3 regions of the Microlunatus spumicola genome follow, and region 3 is predicted to be linked to each of the others. Evidence: predicted binding sites of a transcription regulator. Region 3 holds the regulator's gene; each other region holds the start of a gene.
The links. Region 3 encodes LexA, which represses DNA repair genes until DNA is damaged. Its sites were predicted from a motif close to TCGAACANNTGTTCGA; they were not measured.
Positions count from the first base shown of each region.

Region 1: the regulator LexA is predicted to act here: its motif matches at 4,235-4,250, upstream of ABD665_RS04815 (DUF222 domain-containing protein).
Region 2: the regulator LexA is predicted to act here: its motif matches at 3,274-3,289, upstream of ABD665_RS07840 (DUF222 domain-containing protein).

Region 1 covers NZ_BAAAYR010000001.1:1,061,006-1,066,711, forward strand. Annotated here, with positions in the region: gene ABD665_RS04790 (MGMT family protein) at 1-166, shown strand, start outside; gene ABD665_RS04795 (cold shock domain-containing protein) at 323-526, shown strand; gene ABD665_RS04800 (UBP-type zinc finger domain-containing protein) at 641-1,015, shown strand; gene moeZ (adenylyltransferase/sulfurtransferase MoeZ) at 1,056-2,228, opposite strand; gene ABD665_RS04810 (hypothetical protein) at 2,387-2,740, opposite strand; gene ABD665_RS04815 (DUF222 domain-containing protein) at 2,905-4,047, opposite strand; gene ABD665_RS04820 (aminoglycoside phosphotransferase family protein) at 4,287-5,123, opposite strand; gene ABD665_RS04825 (GNAT family N-acetyltransferase) at 5,134-5,706, opposite strand, start outside.
Region 2 covers NZ_BAAAYR010000001.1:1,703,832-1,709,537, forward strand. Annotated here, with positions in the region: gene ABD665_RS07830 (hypothetical protein) at 1-369, shown strand, start outside; gene ABD665_RS07835 (polysaccharide biosynthesis protein) at 366-1,709, shown strand; gene ABD665_RS07840 (DUF222 domain-containing protein) at 1,871-3,241, opposite strand; gene ABD665_RS07845 (sugar transferase) at 3,471-4,907, opposite strand; gene ABD665_RS07850 (GDSL-type esterase/lipase family protein) at 5,242-5,706, shown strand, end outside.
Region 3 covers NZ_BAAAYR010000001.1:38,995-44,700, reverse strand. Annotated here, with positions in the region: gene ABD665_RS00210 (DUF2752 domain-containing protein) at 1-234, opposite strand, end outside; gene ABD665_RS00205 (RDD family protein) at 688-1,227, shown strand; gene ABD665_RS00200 (hypothetical protein) at 1,253-1,639, opposite strand; gene lexA (transcriptional repressor LexA) at 1,999-2,835, shown strand; gene ABD665_RS00190 (ATP-dependent DNA helicase) at 2,876-4,888, opposite strand; gene hflX (GTPase HflX) at 4,956-5,706, opposite strand, start outside.

The DNA.
Region 1 (5,706 bases), 1.0 Mb from region 3:
GTGGTGGCGCGTCGTCCGGGCGGACGGCCGCCCGGCCGAGGGCCTGACCGAGCGGGCGCTGCGCCGGCTCGGCGACGAGGGCGTGCCGCTGCGCGACGGCCGCGTACGGATGGCGCTCGCGCGCTGGCGACCCGACCCCGAGACCCTCGACGCGGCCCGTCCCTGAGGTGGCCAGCGCGTGTCCCGCGCGCGAACGCGGAGCGGTCACCGGTCGTTCCCAACCCGGGGGCGTTGTGCCAGGCTAGGAGCGCTGCTCGTGACGGAGCGGCAAGTCGGGCTCCGTGAGGTGCGGGCCCGGATGCCAGATCGCAAGGAGAGTTGCATGGCGCAGGGAACCGTCAAGTGGTTCAACGCTGAGAAGGGCTACGGCTTCATCGCCGTGGACGGCGGAGGCCCGGACGTATTCGTCCACTACAGCGCAATCCAGACCAATGGGTTCCGCACGCTCGACGAGGGTCAGCGCGTCGAGTTCGAGACCACGCAGGGTCCGAAGGGCCCGCAGGCCGACGCGGTCGTCGCGATCTGAGCCCGACCCGCACCGACTGACACGCAGCAGCCCCCGGCACCTCGGTGCCGGGGGCTGCTGTCGTCCGTGGACCGCTCGGTACGGTGTGCGCGCAGACCGTCACGAGGAGGAGCCATGGCCGTTCACGACGCCAAGTGGGACAGCGACATCGACACGGACGTCCCCCCGAGCGGGAACGGCTGCGTCGAGTGCGACGCGAGCGGTTCCTGGTGGTTCCACCTGCGCCGCTGCGCGGCGTGCGGGCACATCGGCTGCTGCGACGACTCGCTCAACAAGCACGCCACCAAGCACGCGATGTCGGAGCGGCACCGCTACATCCAGTCCTTCGAGCCCGGCGAGGACTGGTTCTGGGACTACCGCGACCAGACCGCCGGCGAAGGCCCGACGCTCGCCGCGCCGCACTCCCACCCGCGGGAGCAGACGACGCCCGGCCCCGCCGAGCGCGTCCCGTCGGACTGGCAGCAGGAGCTGCAGGACGCCGACCGCTAGCTGGTCGGCGCCCTGCGCCCTGCTGGTCTGTGCGGGTCGATCAGTAGGCGGGCTGGCTCGGGTCGATGTCGTTGACCCAGGCGCTGACGCCGCCGCCGACGTGCACGGCGTCGGCGAGGCCGGCCCCGCGGACGATGGCCAGGACCTCGGAGGACCGGACGCCCGTCTTGCAGTAGAGGACGACCTGCTTGTCCTGGGGCAGCCGCCCGAGGGCCTCGCCCGTCTGGAAGTCGCCCTTGGGGATCAGGATCGAGCCCGGGATCGCGTTGATGTCGCGCTCCACCGACTCGCGGACGTCGATCAGGGTGAAGTCCTTCTCACCCCGCTCGCGCTCCTGCAGCCACTCCTCGAGCTGACGCACGCCGATGGTGTGCCCGGCGACGGCGTCCGCGGCCTCGTCGGTGATCGCACCGCAGAAGGCCTCGTAGTCGATGAGCTCGGTGATCGGGGCCGCGTCCGGGTCCTTGCGCAGCTTGAGCGTCGTGTACGACATCTCGAGCGCGTCGTAGACCATCAGGCGACCGATCAGCGGCTCGCCGATGCCGGTGATCAGCTTGATCGCCTCGGTGACCATGATCGAACCGATCGAGGCGCACAGCACGCCGAGCACGCCACCCTCGGCGCACGAGGGCACCATGCCGGGCGGCGGGGCCTCGGGGTAGAGGTCGCGGTAGTTGGGCCCGTAGTCGTCCCAGAAGACGCTGGCCTGGCCCTCGAAGCGGAAGATCGAGCCCCAGACGTACGGCTTGTGCGACAGCACCGCGGCGTCGTTCACCAGGTAGCGCGTCGCGAAGTTGTCCGTGCCGTCGAGGATCAGGTCGTACTGGGCGAAGATCTCCATGACGTTGTCGTTGTCCAGCCGGACGTCGTGGACCTCGACGTTCACCAGCGGGTTGACCTCGGCGATGGACTCCTTGGCCGACAGGGCCTTGGACTTCCCGATGTCGGACTGGCCGTGGATGATCTGGCGCTGCAGGTTGGACTCGTCGACGGTGTCGAACTCGACGATGCCCAGCGTGCCGACGCCCGCCGCGGCGAGGTAGAGCAGCGCGGGGCTGCCGAGGCCACCGGCGCCGATGACGAGGACGCGGGCGTTCTTCAGGCGCTTCTGCCCCACCATGCCCACGTCCGGGATGATCAGGTGACGGCTGTAGCGACGGACCTCTTCGGTCGTCAGCTCGGCGGCGGGTTCGACCAGCGGTGGCAGAGCCACGGTTCCTCCTGCTCTCGTACGGGACCCGTCGGACGGGCCCCTCGATCGTCAGCCGGAACGTCTCCCCGGGGTGACCTATTCCGACGGTCGGACTCCTGGGCAGCGTCCGACCCGGTCCGGAAGACGCGGGACCGAGGTCGGGAGCCGTCGTCGCGTGGTCAGGTGCCGAGCAGATCGAGGACGACCGCGCGCCAACGGCGCAGCACGCCGACCAGCTCGTCCACCCCTACCTCCTGGTCGTCGAACATCTCGTACTGCGAGTGGGCGACCACTCCTGTCGTGGTGAGGATCAGTTCGCTGGCGTTGCCGCCGGCGACGATCGTTCCGAGCGACCCCCGCTCGATGGCGGCGAGCGTGTCGTCGATCCAGTAGGTCGAGGGGTTGACCCCGTCGCTGCCGCGGGGCGCCCGGGTCGTGACTGCGTCCTGCAGCGTGTCCTCGAGCGGTCCCCAGCGCTCCGGCAGGTGAACGTCGACGACGAGGTCGTCGCGCTGGGTGAAGCGAGCCTCCACGCCCGGATGATTCCCTTCTCGTGTCCGCCGAGGCGACCTCCCGCAGCTCTCGGCCAAGGGCCGCTACGGAAGCTCCTCCGCGGAACTGCAAGGCCGATTGCCTCGCTTGCATCCGAGGTGCCGACTGAGGCAGGCAAGCATCCGAGAGCACGACGAGCAAGCGCTCACGGTGGGTCGGGCGCACGACCCGTGTAGTGGTGGCCGGTCGGGGTGGTGGTCCGGACGGTGTGGGGCTGCTCGCCGAGCCCGTCGTGGACGACGGTCGCGGTCCAGCCGGGCTGCTCGCGGACGAGGTTGTGGCGGGCGCACACGCCGCGCCCGTTCGCGAGGGTGGTCTCTCCGCCGTCGGCGTAGCGAGTCACGTGGTCGAGGTGGCGGACCGGTGCACCGCAGAACGGTTCGCGGCAGGTCTGGTCCCGGACGGCGATCAGATCGCCCAACGGCCCAGTGAACCTCCGCCTCCTGGCTTCGAGCCCGACCACGTGGCCGGCGAGGGTGGCGTGCACGATCCGCCACCGCTTCACCCCACCGCTCGCGTCGACGACCGCGTGGGCCAGCGGACCGGGCAACGGCCCCGCGCCGGCGATCGTCGCGGTGCGTGACGAGTGCGGATCGGTGGGGAGCTCGGCGGGCATGACGATCTGCACCTCGACCGGAACGTCGGTCGCGGTGGCCTGACCGGTCAGTCGCTCGACGAGGGTGTCGGCCATGATCTGCCCACGCGTCCGCTCGTCGCCCGTGGCGACAACGCCGTCGGTGTGGCGCCGTAACGCGGCCAGGCAGGCGACGCCCTGCTCGACCGGCAGGTAACCCGACAACACGCTCATCGTGTCCGGCGCCGGCCGCAGACCGACGCGGCGATGCTTGCGCTCGTGCCTGCCCCGGGCGACGTAGGCCTCACGGTCCGCCTCGTACGCGTACCGGCGGGCCAGCGCGGCGGCGTCGCGAACGCCCTTGGCAGTGAGATCAGCCGCGTGCAGCCGTGCGTCGGCCGCACGACGGGTCGCCCCGTCGAGGTGCCGCGTCTCGGTCACGACCGCCTCGGCCGTCTGTTCGCTCACCGCGCCCGACGAAAGGGCGGCGTACGTTTGCGGCAGGTCAAACCACCAGGCCCGAGCTGACGACAACCGCCGGGCGGCAGCTGTGGGCGACAGCCGGCACGCGAGCCCGATCTCCTCCGCGATCCCGCGCCCGACGTCACGCGGGTGAACGTCCAGGGCCAGCTGACGCTCCACCCGCGCCCGTGCGAACCTCACCACCGTCGCCGCCTGAACCGCCGCCACCGCGGCCCGCAGCCGTTCCAGCACCGCGATCTGGTCGACCAGGTCGGCCTCGGACGACTCGTCGTCCACGCCGCCCAGCGCGTCCGCGGTCAGCGACGCCAGCTCGTCGAGCAGTGAGCACAGCCGCCGCGAGGCCGGGTGAGGGAGTCCCTCGACCTCGTCCACCACCCGCAGCGCCATGAACCGAACCTACGGCCCTCTACCGACAGAATCGAACACCTGAGCGAACCGCACAACACCAGCGCGAGGTGGACAACACCCGTTCAGCGCTGCACGGCCTTGACGACCGTCGTCGCCCACGTGACCTGCTCGGCGGGCACGCTCCCCCGCGCGAAGGAGGCCGCCAGCTCGACGACCGTCCGGACGACGACCCAGGCCCGCGCGCGGTCCTCGTCCAGCCCGGCGGCGTCGACGACGGCGTAGAAGCGTTCGAGCAGGTCGCCGCGCAGGTCCTCGCTGGCCTCGGCCCCGTCCCAGCGCAGGAGGACCGCGGCGACCTCGTACGCGGGGTCGCCGGTCACGGGCCGCGGCGCGACGGCCACCCACCGACGGTCCGCGGTCGCCCGGACGGTCGCGGGACGCAGGTCGCCGTGCAGCAGCGCGGGTCCGGCCTCGGCGGGGTCGACGAGGCCCGGCGTCCACGCCCGCACCTGCTCCAGGAACCGCCGCGGCACGGCTGCGCGCACGGCGGGCAGGTCGAGGTCGGCTGCCCAGCCTGGCGCGAGGTCGGCGAGGCGGGGCGGCTGCGGGATCGGCGTGCGGTGCAGGACGGCGTAGAGGTTCCCGACCTCGGTGCACGCCTCCCACACGTCGAGGGTCCGGAGGTCGTCGTCGGGGTCGGTCCGCTCGGTGAGCAGCAGGTGCCGCCGCGGGTCGGCGCGCAGCAGCCGGACCGCATCCCGGCCGTCCCACGCGCGCAGGGCCAGGTGCTCGTACGCCGAAGCGTCCGGCGCGTGCTCGAGCAGCGCCGCCTCGCCCGAGGCGGTGCGCACGGGCACACCCGCCCGCGTGCCCTCCGGCGTCGGGCCCTCCACCCGGAGGTCCCACTCGGCCGCGACGGCCTGCAGCACCCGGTCGTGGGGGTTCACCACGACCGGCACCCGCCGCGCCTCACCCCTCGGTGCCTGCGTCGCGGTAGCGGTGCCAGGACTCGGTGCGGTGGTCGACGACCCACCCGAGCGAGAGGTAGAGGCCGTCCGCGTTCGTCGAGGAGTCCGCGTCGACCTCGAGCGAGACCCGGTTGCGCCCGCGGCGGGCGGCGTCGGCGATGACCGTGTAGAGCAGCGCCTTGGCGACCCCGCGTCCCCGCGCCCGGCGGTGCACGCCGATGTAGTCGACGTAGCTGCCGTAGGCGCCGGAGGCGTCCGGCGGGGAGACCGAGCTGATCAGCGCCCCGCCCGGGTGCCACGCGCCGTCGAGCTCGACCTCGGCGATCCACCAGTGGTCCCACCGGTGCCAGGGGTCCTCCTGCAGCCGCACGACGAACTCGGCGAAGCCCTCGCGGTAGGAGTTGAAGTGGTCGGCGAACGACTGCTCCAGCACGAGGTGCACCGTCTGGAGGTCCTCGGCCGTGGGCAGCCCGTTGCCGTGCTCGCGGACCCGCCGCACGCGGACGCCCGGACGCGGCCCCGGCAGCACGCCGGGCTCGGCCTCGGCGGGGACGACCGGGCGGACCATGTGGAG
Region 2 (5,706 bases), 1.7 Mb from region 3:
CGGCTCGGGCTGACCATCCCGCCCAACGTCTTCGGACCGGGCCTCGGCATCGCCCACTACGGCAGCATCGTCGTGCACTCGCGGGCCAAGGTCGGTGCCTGGTGCCGGATCAACTCGGCGACGAACATCGGCCTCAGCCCGAGCGGCGTGCCCACCATCGGGGACTACTGCTACATCGCCCCCGGCGCCGTGATCTACGGCGGCATCACCATCGGTGACCGGGTCGTCGTCGGCGCGAACGCCGTCGTCGGGCGCGACGTGCCCGACGGCGTGACCGTGGCCGGTGCCCCCGCCCGGGTCGTCTCCCAGGCGGACTCGGCCGTGATGATGCCCGACTTCGTCCCCGTGCCGCGCCCCACCCAGCCATGAGCGCGGCGACGCCGACGCCGAAGGTGCGGTCCCGCTCGGACGTGCTGACGACGGGCGTCGCGGCGCTGGTCCTCTTCCCCGGCTTCGCGTTCTCCTTCGTCCTGTCCTGGCTCGTCGGGACGTCCCGCAGCGACGAGCTCCTGCTGGCGGCGTCCGTGTCCCTCACGCTCACCAACGTGGTCGGCAACGCGATCGAGGCCAACAGCGTCGCGGAGATGGGCCGCCTCATCGGTCGCGGCACCCCGCCCGGCCGGCAGGTGCTGCGCTCCTACTCGCGCCGGATCTTCCTCTTCGCCCTCGCCACCTGCGTGGCCGTCGGGCTGCCGCTGACCATCGTGTACGCGTTCCGCCGGACCGACCCGTACCAGTTCGCCGCGCTCGCCGGCGTCATGCTGCTGATGGCGCTGGTCGGCGGCGTCTCGAGCGCGTTCTCCGGGCTCAACATCGCCCACGGGCGGGTCGCGCTGCCGATCAGCCTGCAGTCACTGCGCACGGTCGTGCCGATCGTCCTCGTGCTGGCCTGGCCGACCGCCCCGCTGTACGTCTACGCCGCCGGCTTCGTCCTCGGCGAGCTGGTCCGGCTCACCATCCTCTACCGCACCTCCCGGCGCCTCCCCTCCAGCGACGAGGCGTCGACCATCCCGACCCGCGGGCTGGTGTGGCAGTCGGCCTCCGCGCTGACCGCCCAGTCCGGGCCCGTGACGGACCGCATCTTCCTCGCCCGCAGCCCCGTCGGCTCGCTGTCGTCGTACGAGATGGCGGACAAGCTCTTCTTCGCCGCCTCCCAGGTCGTGAACCTCGGCCTCGTCGTCCGCCGCCTCTCCCGCTGGGCCCGGCTCCCCAGCTACGAGCCGGCGGCCGGGCGGGCGATGTTCCGCAAGGACTTCGGCATCCTCCTCGCCGTGAACGTCGCGGTCGGCCTCGTCGGCTCGGGCGTCTGCTTGCTGGCGAGCACGTTCGACTTCCTCCCCTCGCCCTGGCTCCAGGGCCTGCGGTGGGGCGCGATCCTCTTCCTCTCCATGCCGTTCAGCCTCTGCATCTCCTGCGGCGGCCGCATGCTGATCATCGCCCGTCGGCAACGGCTGCTCGTGTGGTTCGCGGCGACGTTCGCCGTGCTGAACGCCCTGGCCGACTGGCTGTTCTTCGTGCTCTTCGGCCCGATCGGCATCCCGATCGCCACCGCCCTCGTACGGCTCATCTCGGCGATCCTCTACCTGATCGTCGTCACCCGGCTCCTCCCCCAGATCATCGGCTCGGACCTCCCGCCCGCGGACAAGGAAGAGACGGAAGCCGCCACGGCCTACGTCGACGCCGAGTCCATCAGCGGCGACCGCGCCTGACGCGCCGCTGACGGCTCGCTTCCTGAGCAGCTGCGCGCCCGGCCGCGACCGGTCAGCCCGACTGCTGGCCCCACGCACGCGCGGTGGGGCGCGGTCGAGCCAAGGTCGCCCACCCGTCCGACCGCAGGTACCGGACGAACCGCACCAACCCGCCCGACCCATCACCGCCGCAGCACCTCGCCCCGCTGCCGGGCGAGGACGCGGACGTTGCGCAGTGGCCGCTGGTCCGGGTCGACCCAGCGCGGTGGCACCCACGCAGGCAGCCCGTCGACCATGAGGCACGTCCAACCCCGACCCGCGAAGTTGTGGTGGTGCCACGCACACAGCAGGGTCAGGTTGTCGAGGTCCGTCGCGCCGCCGTCGACCCACGCGGTGACGTGGTGGCGTTCGCACCACTCCGGTGGTCGGTCGCAGCCGGGGAAGCTGCAGCCGCCGTCACGGGCGACCAGGGCCATCGTCTGCCCGGGTGTGGCGAGGCGGCGGCTGCGGCCGAGCTGGAGGACCACGCCGGTCGGGCTGACCAGGGTCGGGTAGACCTCGGCCTCGTCGGTCAGGTCGACGACTGTTCCGCCGGACAGGACGGTGCCGTCGCTGGTCACGCCCCACCGCCGGCGCGCGACGAGGTCACCCTCGGGGATCGTGACGATCACCGTGCTCGGCGTCCCGCCCGCGTCGGGCAGGGTCCCCGACCGCAGCAGCCGGTCGCAGACCTCTTCCAGCGCGTCGTGGGTGCGCTGTCCGTGGTGTCGGGGATCGTCCTGCTGGACCTCACGCCCGTCGTCCAGCACCACCGTCGTGAGCCGCGGCTTCGCGAGCGGACCTAGGACGGCCCGCAGCTTCGCCCCGACCGGCCCGGTGAGTCGTCCCTCGACCGACCACATCCCGTCGCGCAGCCGCGTGAACGCCAGGTGCCGCCGGTCCTGGTTGAGGTCCTCCTGGGGTCGGGTGCCGTCCGGGTCGATCCGCTCCACGACCTGCTCGGCCAGGGTCCGGAGCTCGCGCGGCGGGAACACCGCCGCGAACTGGGCCAGCAGCCCGTCCGCCGCCTCCAGGTCCGCCGGGTCGAACCCCCGGTGCTCCACCTTCGCCAGCGCCCGCAGGCACACGTCGAGCTGCTCCGGCGACGCCATCCCCGCGCGCTGCACCCCGGCCAACGCCGGACGCAGCGGCTCAAGCGGCTCGCCGGTCATCGCCACCCGCACGCCCAGCGCCTCCGCCGCCCGGACCCGACGGGCCGCCTCACCACGCGAGAGCCGCAGGGCCCACGACAGCTCGGCGGTGACGTTCGGCTGGGTCAGCTTGGCCGGGAGGTTCCGCGCCTCGACGTCGCGGACGACACGGTGGTCGACCAGGGCCAACCCGTTCCGCACGCGCTCCAGGTCCTGCAGGAACCGCACGAACCCCTCGTCGTCCAAGACGTCACACCCGCCCGCCTCCACCGCCTCGACCAGCCCGTCCACAGCGGAGCGGAACGCATCGAGGGCGCGGTCGACCGACGTCGCCTCCCGCTCCTCGACCCCCGCGATCCCCATGAGGCGAACCTACGGACACCCTCTGACAGTTTTCGATCAGGTGTTCGACTCGCTAGGTCGTGCTGCTCCGGGTTCGGCAGGCGCGTCACGACTCGCGCGCCCTTCGACGAGCTCAGGGAACGTGACTGGACTCCTCGAGAAGGTCACAGCACAACGAGAACCGCCCGCCTCCTGAACCCTGCGTACGGGTCCGGGAGACGGGCGGTGCGGTCTCGGTGAGGCTGAGCCCCTAGTAGGCCCCGCTGGACCCGAGGACGGCGGCGACGGTGCGCCAGATGATGACCAGGTCCTGGAAGAGCGACCAGTTCTCGACGTAGTAGAGGTCGAGGCGGACCGACTCCTCCCACGACAGGTCGGAGCGTCCGCTGACCTGCCACAGGCCGGTGATGCCGGGCTTCACGAGGAGCCGGCGGTGCACCATGTCGGAGTAGGTCATGACCTCGTCGCGCAGCGGCGGGCGAGGCCCGACGATGCTCATCTGCCCGGCCAGCACGTTGAAGAGCTGGGGCAGCTCGTCGAGGCTGAAGCGCCGCAGCACCTTGCCCAGCGAGGTGACCCGCGGGTCGTCGCGCATCTTGAACAGCGGCCCGGCGCCCTGGTTGAGGTCCAGGAGGTTCATCCGGACCTTGTCGGCGTCCTGCCGCATCGAGCGGAACTTGAGCATGCCGAACGGCTGCCCGTTCAGGCCGATGCGCTCGGAGCGGTAGAAGACCGGGCCCGGGCTGGTGACCTTGACGAGGATCGCGATGACGATCATCACCGGCGAGAGCAGCGTGACGGCCAGGGCGGCACCGAAGGCGTCGACCGCGTGCTTGCCGAACTTGCCCGCCCCGCGGTACTGCGGCTTGTCCACGTGCAGCAGGGGCAGACCGGCGACCGGTCGCACCTGGAGGCGCGGGCCGGCCACGTCGACGACGCCGGGCGCCACGACCAGGTCGGTGCCGGTGGCCTCGAGCTGCCAGGCCAGGGCCCGCATGCCCTCGTTGCCGAAGAACTCGGTGTTGCTGACCGCGACCATGTCGGCCTGGGTGGCCTCGACGGCGTCGATCACGGTGGACTCGTCGCCGAGCACCGGTACGTGGTGGCCCTCGATGTCCAGGACGCGGCCGGCGTGGCCCCAGCCCGGCTCGCACACGCCGACGACCCGGAAGCCCGCGTTCGGGTCGCGCTCGAAGACCTTGGCCATCGCCACGGCCGCGCGGTGCGACCCGACGACGAGCACGCTCGACAGGTAGCGACGCTGCGCTCGCTGCTTGTGCAGCCAGCTGCGCCACAGCTTGCGCTGGACGAGCAGCAGGATCAGGCCGACCGGGAGGGCGACCAGCAGGTAGCCGCGGGCCAGGTCGAGCTTGAGCAGGTACGCGAGGATCGCGACGGTCCCGAACAGCGCGAACGACGCGTGCGCGATCCGGCGGTACTCCTCCGGGCCGGAACCGACGATGCGGCTCTCCCGGGTGTGGAAGACGCTCAGGGTCAGCGCCCAGAGCACGATGAGGACGACGGAGACCAGCGAGTAGCTGACCAACGAGGCGCGGAGCAGGACGGCGTCACCGGTCACACCGAAGCGGGCCACCTGGGCGGCGACGACGGCGAAGACGATGACGATCAGGTCGCCGACGGCGAGTCGGGCGCGGTAGGCCTCGATCCAGCGCGACGCCGGAGGCACCGTGCTGAAGCCCGTCCGGGCAAGGATGTGATGAGGGGCCAGAGGCCTCGGATCGATCTGGGTCACGTCGGTCAGCGCTTCTCCCCGAAGATGGTGCCCACGAGTCATCCCTAACTCGTGCTGGTCCTCGGACGCACGCACGCGGTGACTCTCGAGCTCCGGGGAAGGCCCGCACCGGCGACAACGAAGTCATCTCCGGCAACGCCCTCACCTTAAAGGAACCTGGGTCACCCCACAAACGTTCTGCCGGTGACGGCCGTCATACGCCTCCGGGCCGCGCCGGTGCCCCCGAGGGACTAGCCTTCGCGTCGTCCTTAGCCTCAGGAAGAACCGGATGGTCCACGTCGTCGCCCTTCTCCACCACGCCCTCGGGCAGCGGTCGGTGGGCTCGACGGCAGGGACCGGGGTGGCGGACCACGAGCGCAGCGACCACGGTGGACGTGGCCGGCGGCGTACGGGACGGGCTCCACGCAGGGTCCTCGCCGCCGTCGTCGGGGTCGCCACGCTCGCACTGGGCACCGCGTGCAGCCCCACGCCGAAGCCGGCCCCCGAGCCGACCTGCGCAATGCCGGACCCCATGCCCGCGCTGGCTCCCGGCAGCCTGACGCTCCCCGCGCAGCCCCGGGTGCTGGTCCTGGGCGACTCGTACACCGAGGGCTACGGCGCCGAGCCGGAGACGAAGGGCTGGGCCTACCTGGTCGGCAAGCCGCTCGGGTGGAAGGTCACGGTCGACGGGATCGGCGGCACCGGCTACCTGAACCCGGGCCCGCACAACGAGGGCAACTACCTCCAGCGGTTG
Region 3 (5,706 bases):
GGCGAAGGCCGCAGCGACGTCGCCGTGCAGCAGCGCGCTGCCCATCCGGGTACCGCCGCACAGCGGGCAGTCCCAGCCGGTGACGACCCGGAACGGGCAGCTGACCCCGACCCCCGTGGTCGCGTAGAGGGCGCTCAGCCCGAGGCCGAGCGCGAAGAAGCCGGTGAGCGGCCGGAGCGCGCTCGTGGCGCGGAACCCGACCCGGGCACCGCGGTCGACCTCGAGGTGCGCCACGCCGCCATTCTGCCGCGACCTGGGGCCGCGCGGACCCGGCTCGCCCTAACGTGGGCGACGGGCCGGCCGACCGGACCGGCCGCAACGGCACCGAGGAGCAGCGTGAGCGACCAGCCGCCCGACCGACCGCTCTCGGGTGGGGACGCCGCGGACCGTCGCCCCACGTCGGCCGGGCCGTCGTCGTCATCGGGCTCCCCCACGTCCGCCGGACCCTTCTACGGCCCGGTGCGTCGGCACCCCGCCCCCACGGAGGGCCGGCCGGACGGGCGCCCCGTCCCACCGCGGCCGGCCGGCACGCCGGGTGCCGCCGCCCCGCTGTCCCCGGCGGCCTCCGCACCGCACCAGGGGCTCGCTCCCGCCGGAGCTCCCGCTCCCTGGCCCCCACCCGGCTCGGGCTGGTCCCCCGCGGGTCCGCAGCCGCCGGCGTACGGGTCGTGGTCCCAGACGCCACCGATGGTCCAGCCGTGGGGTCACGTGCCCCCGGGGACCTTCGCCGGTGGCTGGCCGGTCCCCCTGCGCCGCGACTACGCCTCCTGGGGACGCCGAGTGGCGGGCGCCGCGATCGACGCCGTCCCGGGCTGGGTGGCCGCGACGGTGCTCGCCGTCGCCTACCTGCCGACCTACCTCGGCTTCTTCCGCGGTGACCTGACCGTGCCGCCCCGCTACGGCCTGCTCGTCGTCGGCACGGTGCTCTACCTCGGCGCCTTCGGGCTCGCGGTCTGGAACCGCTACTTCCTCGCCGGCCGCACCGGCCAGACCATCGGCAAGCGCATCATGAAGACGTGGCTCGTGGGCCGGGCGTCGGGGCGGCCGATCGGGCCGCTCGACGCCTTCGTCCGCGACCTGCTCCACGTGCTGGACGGCGCCGCGTACGTCGGCTACCTCTGGCCCCTCTGGGACGACGAGCACCAGACGCTCGCGGACAAGATCGCGCAGACCGTCGTGGTGCGGACGCCGGTGCCGCCGCTTGCTCCGCACGAGCGCCGGACCTGAACCGCCGGCCGGCAGCCGGCGGGCGTCAGGGCTGGACGAGGACGGGAGCCGACGCCGAGCTGTGGCTCGGGCTGTAGCCCTCGCTCGTCACGCGGAGCGCGGTCAGCCCCACGACCGCGATGCTCGCGGCCACCAGCGCGGCCGCGACGACCAGCACGACGGCCAGGCCGCGCTCGGTGAGGTGCCACGTGCGGGCGACCGGTGCCGCCGCGACGCCCTCGCACGCCCGGGGGCCCGGTCGACGTCCGGCGACGGCCGGCGCCGTGAAGCGCACCCGGCGCGGGCGTGCGGTGGGGCCGACTCCCGGACCGGGGCGCCGGGGGGTCGTCCGCGTGGGCGCAGGGCCCGGGCGACCCACCCGCACCTCGGTGCTCGGTCGGTCCAGGACGGGCTCGGCGAATGCGACACTCATCGTGATGCTCCTCAGCGGGTCGGGCGTCCGGTCGAACGTAGGTTCGATCGAACGCGTGTTCGATGTGTATCGCACCGCAGGCTCGAGCGCAAGCACATTCGAATCGGTGTTCGACGACGTCATGTCCCAGAGCACACCAGAGGGGTCTGACAAAATCCGTCGGGCGCGGGTCCGGCGGGCGCGCACCAGGTGTCGTCGGGCGCGCACGTCAGAAGTGGAACGCCGGTCGATCGGCCTCCCGCCAGTGCACAGACTGCGGGGCTCCAGGCCGGCCCGATTGGGCGGCCGTTGCACATCCGGCCGCGACACGCTCGAACAGGTGTTTGAATGTGTTCGACGTCATCCCTAAAGTGCCGTTCATGGCTCACGACGACACGCCTGACACCCCGCTCTCCGCACCTGAGCGTCCCGGCCGACGCCGAGGGCGGCCCACCAAGGCCGAGGTCGCGGCGCAGCTCGGCGAGTCCGCGTCGGTCAGCTCGCTGCCGGACGGGCCCGCCGACAGCACGGGCCTCACCCCGCGCCAGCGTCGGATCCTCGAGGTCATCCGCGACACGGTCGAGTCCCGGGGCTACCCGCCCAGCATCCGCGAGATGGGTGAGGCGGTCGGCCTGGCCAGCTCGTCGAGCGTCTCCCACCAGCTGCGCGCGCTGGAGCAGAAGGGCTTCCTGCGCCGCGACCCCAACCGGCCGCGCGCGCTCGAGGTGCTGCTGCCCGGCGAGGACCGGCGTGCCGCCGCATCAGCCCCGGCCGCGCCGTCGCTCCCGAGCAGCCGCCCGCGGCTCGTCGAGATGGACGACTCCGGCGTCAACGCCTACCCCGAGCCCGTGCACGTGCCCGTCCTCGGCCGTATCGCGGCCGGCGGGCCGATCCTCGCCGAGGAGCGCGTGGAGGACGTCTTCGCCCTGCCCCGCCAGCTCGTCGGCGAGGGCACGATGTTCACCCTCGAGGTCCGCGGCGACTCGATGATCGACGCCGCCATCTGCGACGGGGACTGGGTGGTCGTGCGCCAGCAGCCGAACGCGGACAACGGCGACATCGTGGCCGCCCTGCTGGACAACGAGGCCACGGTCAAGACGTTCAAGCGGGAGCCCGGCCACGTGTGGCTGCTCCCCCACAACCCGGCCTACAGCCCGATCGACGGCAACCACGCCACGATCCTGGGCAAGGTCGTCGCGGTCCTCCGCCGCCTCTGAGCGGTCTGCTCGCGCGGGCGCGCCGCCGTCGAGCGGCGCGCTAGTCGCGCTCCGCCAGCCGACGCAGCGCGCCCACCGCGGTCTCGCGGTCGGTGGTCTCCCACATGTCCGGCATGGACGCCCGCAGGAACGAGCCGTAGCGGGCCGTCACCAGCCGCGGGTCGAGCACCGCGACCACGCCGCGGTCGCTGCTCCTGCGGACGAGGCGACCCGAACCCTGGGCGAGGAGCAGCGCGGCGTGCGTCGCCGCCACGCTCATGAAGCCGTTCCCCCCGGCGTCGGCCACGGCCTTCTGCCGCGCGAGGGTGAGCGGCTCGTCCGGCCTCGGGAACGGGATCCGGTCGATGATCACGAGCTGGCAGGTCGCGCCGGGCACGTCGACGCCCTGCCACAGCGAGAGCGTGCCGAAGAGGCTCGTCGTCTCCTCCGCGCTGAAGCGGCGGGTCAGCTCCGAGAGCTGGGCGTCGCCCTGGCACAGGACGGTCAGCTTGGGCAGCTGGCGGCGTACGTGCACGGCCGCCGCCTCCGCGGCCCGACGGGACGAGAAGAGCCCGAGCGTCCGGCCGCCGGCAGCCCACACGAGCTCGGCGATCTCGTCGAGGACCTCCTTGGACATGCCGTCGCGCCCGGGGGTCGGCAGCGTCCGAGCCACGTAGCGGATCGCCTGGTGGCGGTAGTCGAAGGGCGAGCCGACGTCGAGGCCGCGCCACGGCACCACCGCGTCGTCGGCGGACGGATCGTCCGCGCTCGGTCCGACGTACGCCTCGGGGGCGTCGTCGCGGTCGCGCGCCCGGAGGCCGAGGCTGCTGGCGCTCGGCCCGAAGTCGTCGCCCAGCTTGAGCGTGGCCGAGGTGAGGACCACGGTCCGGTCGCCGAACACGGCCGAGCGCATCAGGCCGGCCACGGAGAGCGGGGCGACCCGCGCCTCGCGCCCGGACCGCTCGCGCTCGGTCACCCACACGACGTCGTAGACGGACAGCGCCGCCATCCGCTCGGCGACGTCGAGCACCTCGCTGACGGCCGCGGCGGCCTGCCGCTGCTCCGGGCTCGCCTTCTCGGCGCCGGTGGTCAGCCCCGACACGGCGGCACGGGCGGCCGCGCGGACGCGCTGGGCCGCCGCGACGAACGCCGACGACGGGTCCTCGACCCGCTCCAGCGGCGACTCGTCGAGCGCGGTGCGCAGCTCGTCGGCGGACTCGAGCAGGTCGAGGGCGGTCTCGTCGGTCAGGAAGGTGACCGCGCGCTTGCCGACCCGGTCCACCTGCTGCGGGCTCAGCTCGCCGGACGCGGCGCCGGTCACGCGTGCGACGAGCTCGTGCGCCTCGTCCACGACCACGGCGTGGTGCTCGGGGAGCGCCGTGCCGCCGTGCATCGCGTCGATCGCCAGCAGCGCGTGGTTGGTGACGACGAGGCTCGCGGACCGGGCGCGGTCGCGGGACAGCTCGACGAGGCAGGACTCGCCGTACGGGCAGCGCTGGGCCCCCAGGCACTCGCGCACCGGGACGGACACCTGCTGCCAGGCGCGGTCGCTGTGCGCGGGCGCGTCGTCGCGGTCCGCGACCCCGCCCGTCGACGCCTGGTCCTCCGCCCACTCGCGCAGGGCCAGCACCTCGGTGCCCAGGGCCGACTCGGCCGTGGCGCTCGTCCGCGCGGTCGCGGCCAGGTCGCCGGCGGAGATGAGCGTGCCCTGGTCGGACGTGCCGCCGTCGCGGACCCGGAGCAGGCACGCGTAGTTGCTGCGGCCCTTGAGCACGGAGAACTCCGGCCGCTTGCCCGTCACGTGCTCGACGGCGTCGAGCGCGGTCGGGATGTCGGCGTGCGCGAGCTGGGCCTGCAGGGCGAGCGTCGCGGTCGCCACGACGATCCGCTTCCCGGGGTTCTGGGTCAGCCAGACGAGGGACGGGGCGAGGTAGCCGAGCGACTTGCCCGTGCCGGTGCCGGCCTGCACGAGCAGGTGGCGCCCGTCCTCGAACGCCTGCGCGACGGCGTCGGCCATCGCGTGCTGGCCCGGCCGGTCCGCCCCGCCGATGCCGGCGACCGCGTCGTCCAGCACGCGACGGTGACCGGCAACGGGCGCGTCCGGACCCGCAGCCGTCGCCGACGGTGCCGTGAGGGTCCGCTCAGCCACCGCGGACGGTCGGGTCGAGGCTCTCGCTCCCCCGGTCGAAGGCCGCCAGCTCGCCGGCGAGGTCCGCGTTGACACGCGCCACGACCAGCGTGCCGTCGCCGGTGTGCTCGGTCGTCAGCAGCTCGCCCGCCTGGTGGACCCGGTCGAGCAGGTCGCCGCGCTCGTACGGGATCAGGGCCCGGACCTCGACCTCGGGCCGCGGCAGCCGGCCCTCGACCGTGCGTCGCAGGTCGTCGATGCCCTCACCCGTGCGAGCGGAGACCACGACCGCGTCGCGATGACGGGAGCGGAGGTTGGCGATCGCGTCGGGCGTGGCGAGGTCGGCCTTGTTGATCACGATCAGCTCGGAGACCTTGCCGGCGCCGATCTCGGACAGCACGTCGTGCACCGCCCGGATCTGGCCCTCGGGGTCGGGGTCGGAGCCGTCGACGACGTGCACGAGGAGGTCGGCCTGCGCCGACTCCTCGAGCGTCGACGCGAAGGCCTCGACCAGGTCGTGCGGCAGGTGCCGGACGAACCCGACGGTGTCCGTGAGCGTGAACACCCGCCCGTCCGGCGTGGCCGAACGACGCGTGGTCGGGTCGAGCGTGGCGAACACCGCGTCCTCGACCAGGACGCCCGCGCCGGTGAGCCGGTTCAGGAGGCTGGACTTGCCGGCGTTCGTGTAACCGACGATGGCGACGGACGGCACCTGGTGGCGCCGACGCTCGGCCCGCTTGGTCTCGCGGGTCCCGTCCATCTCG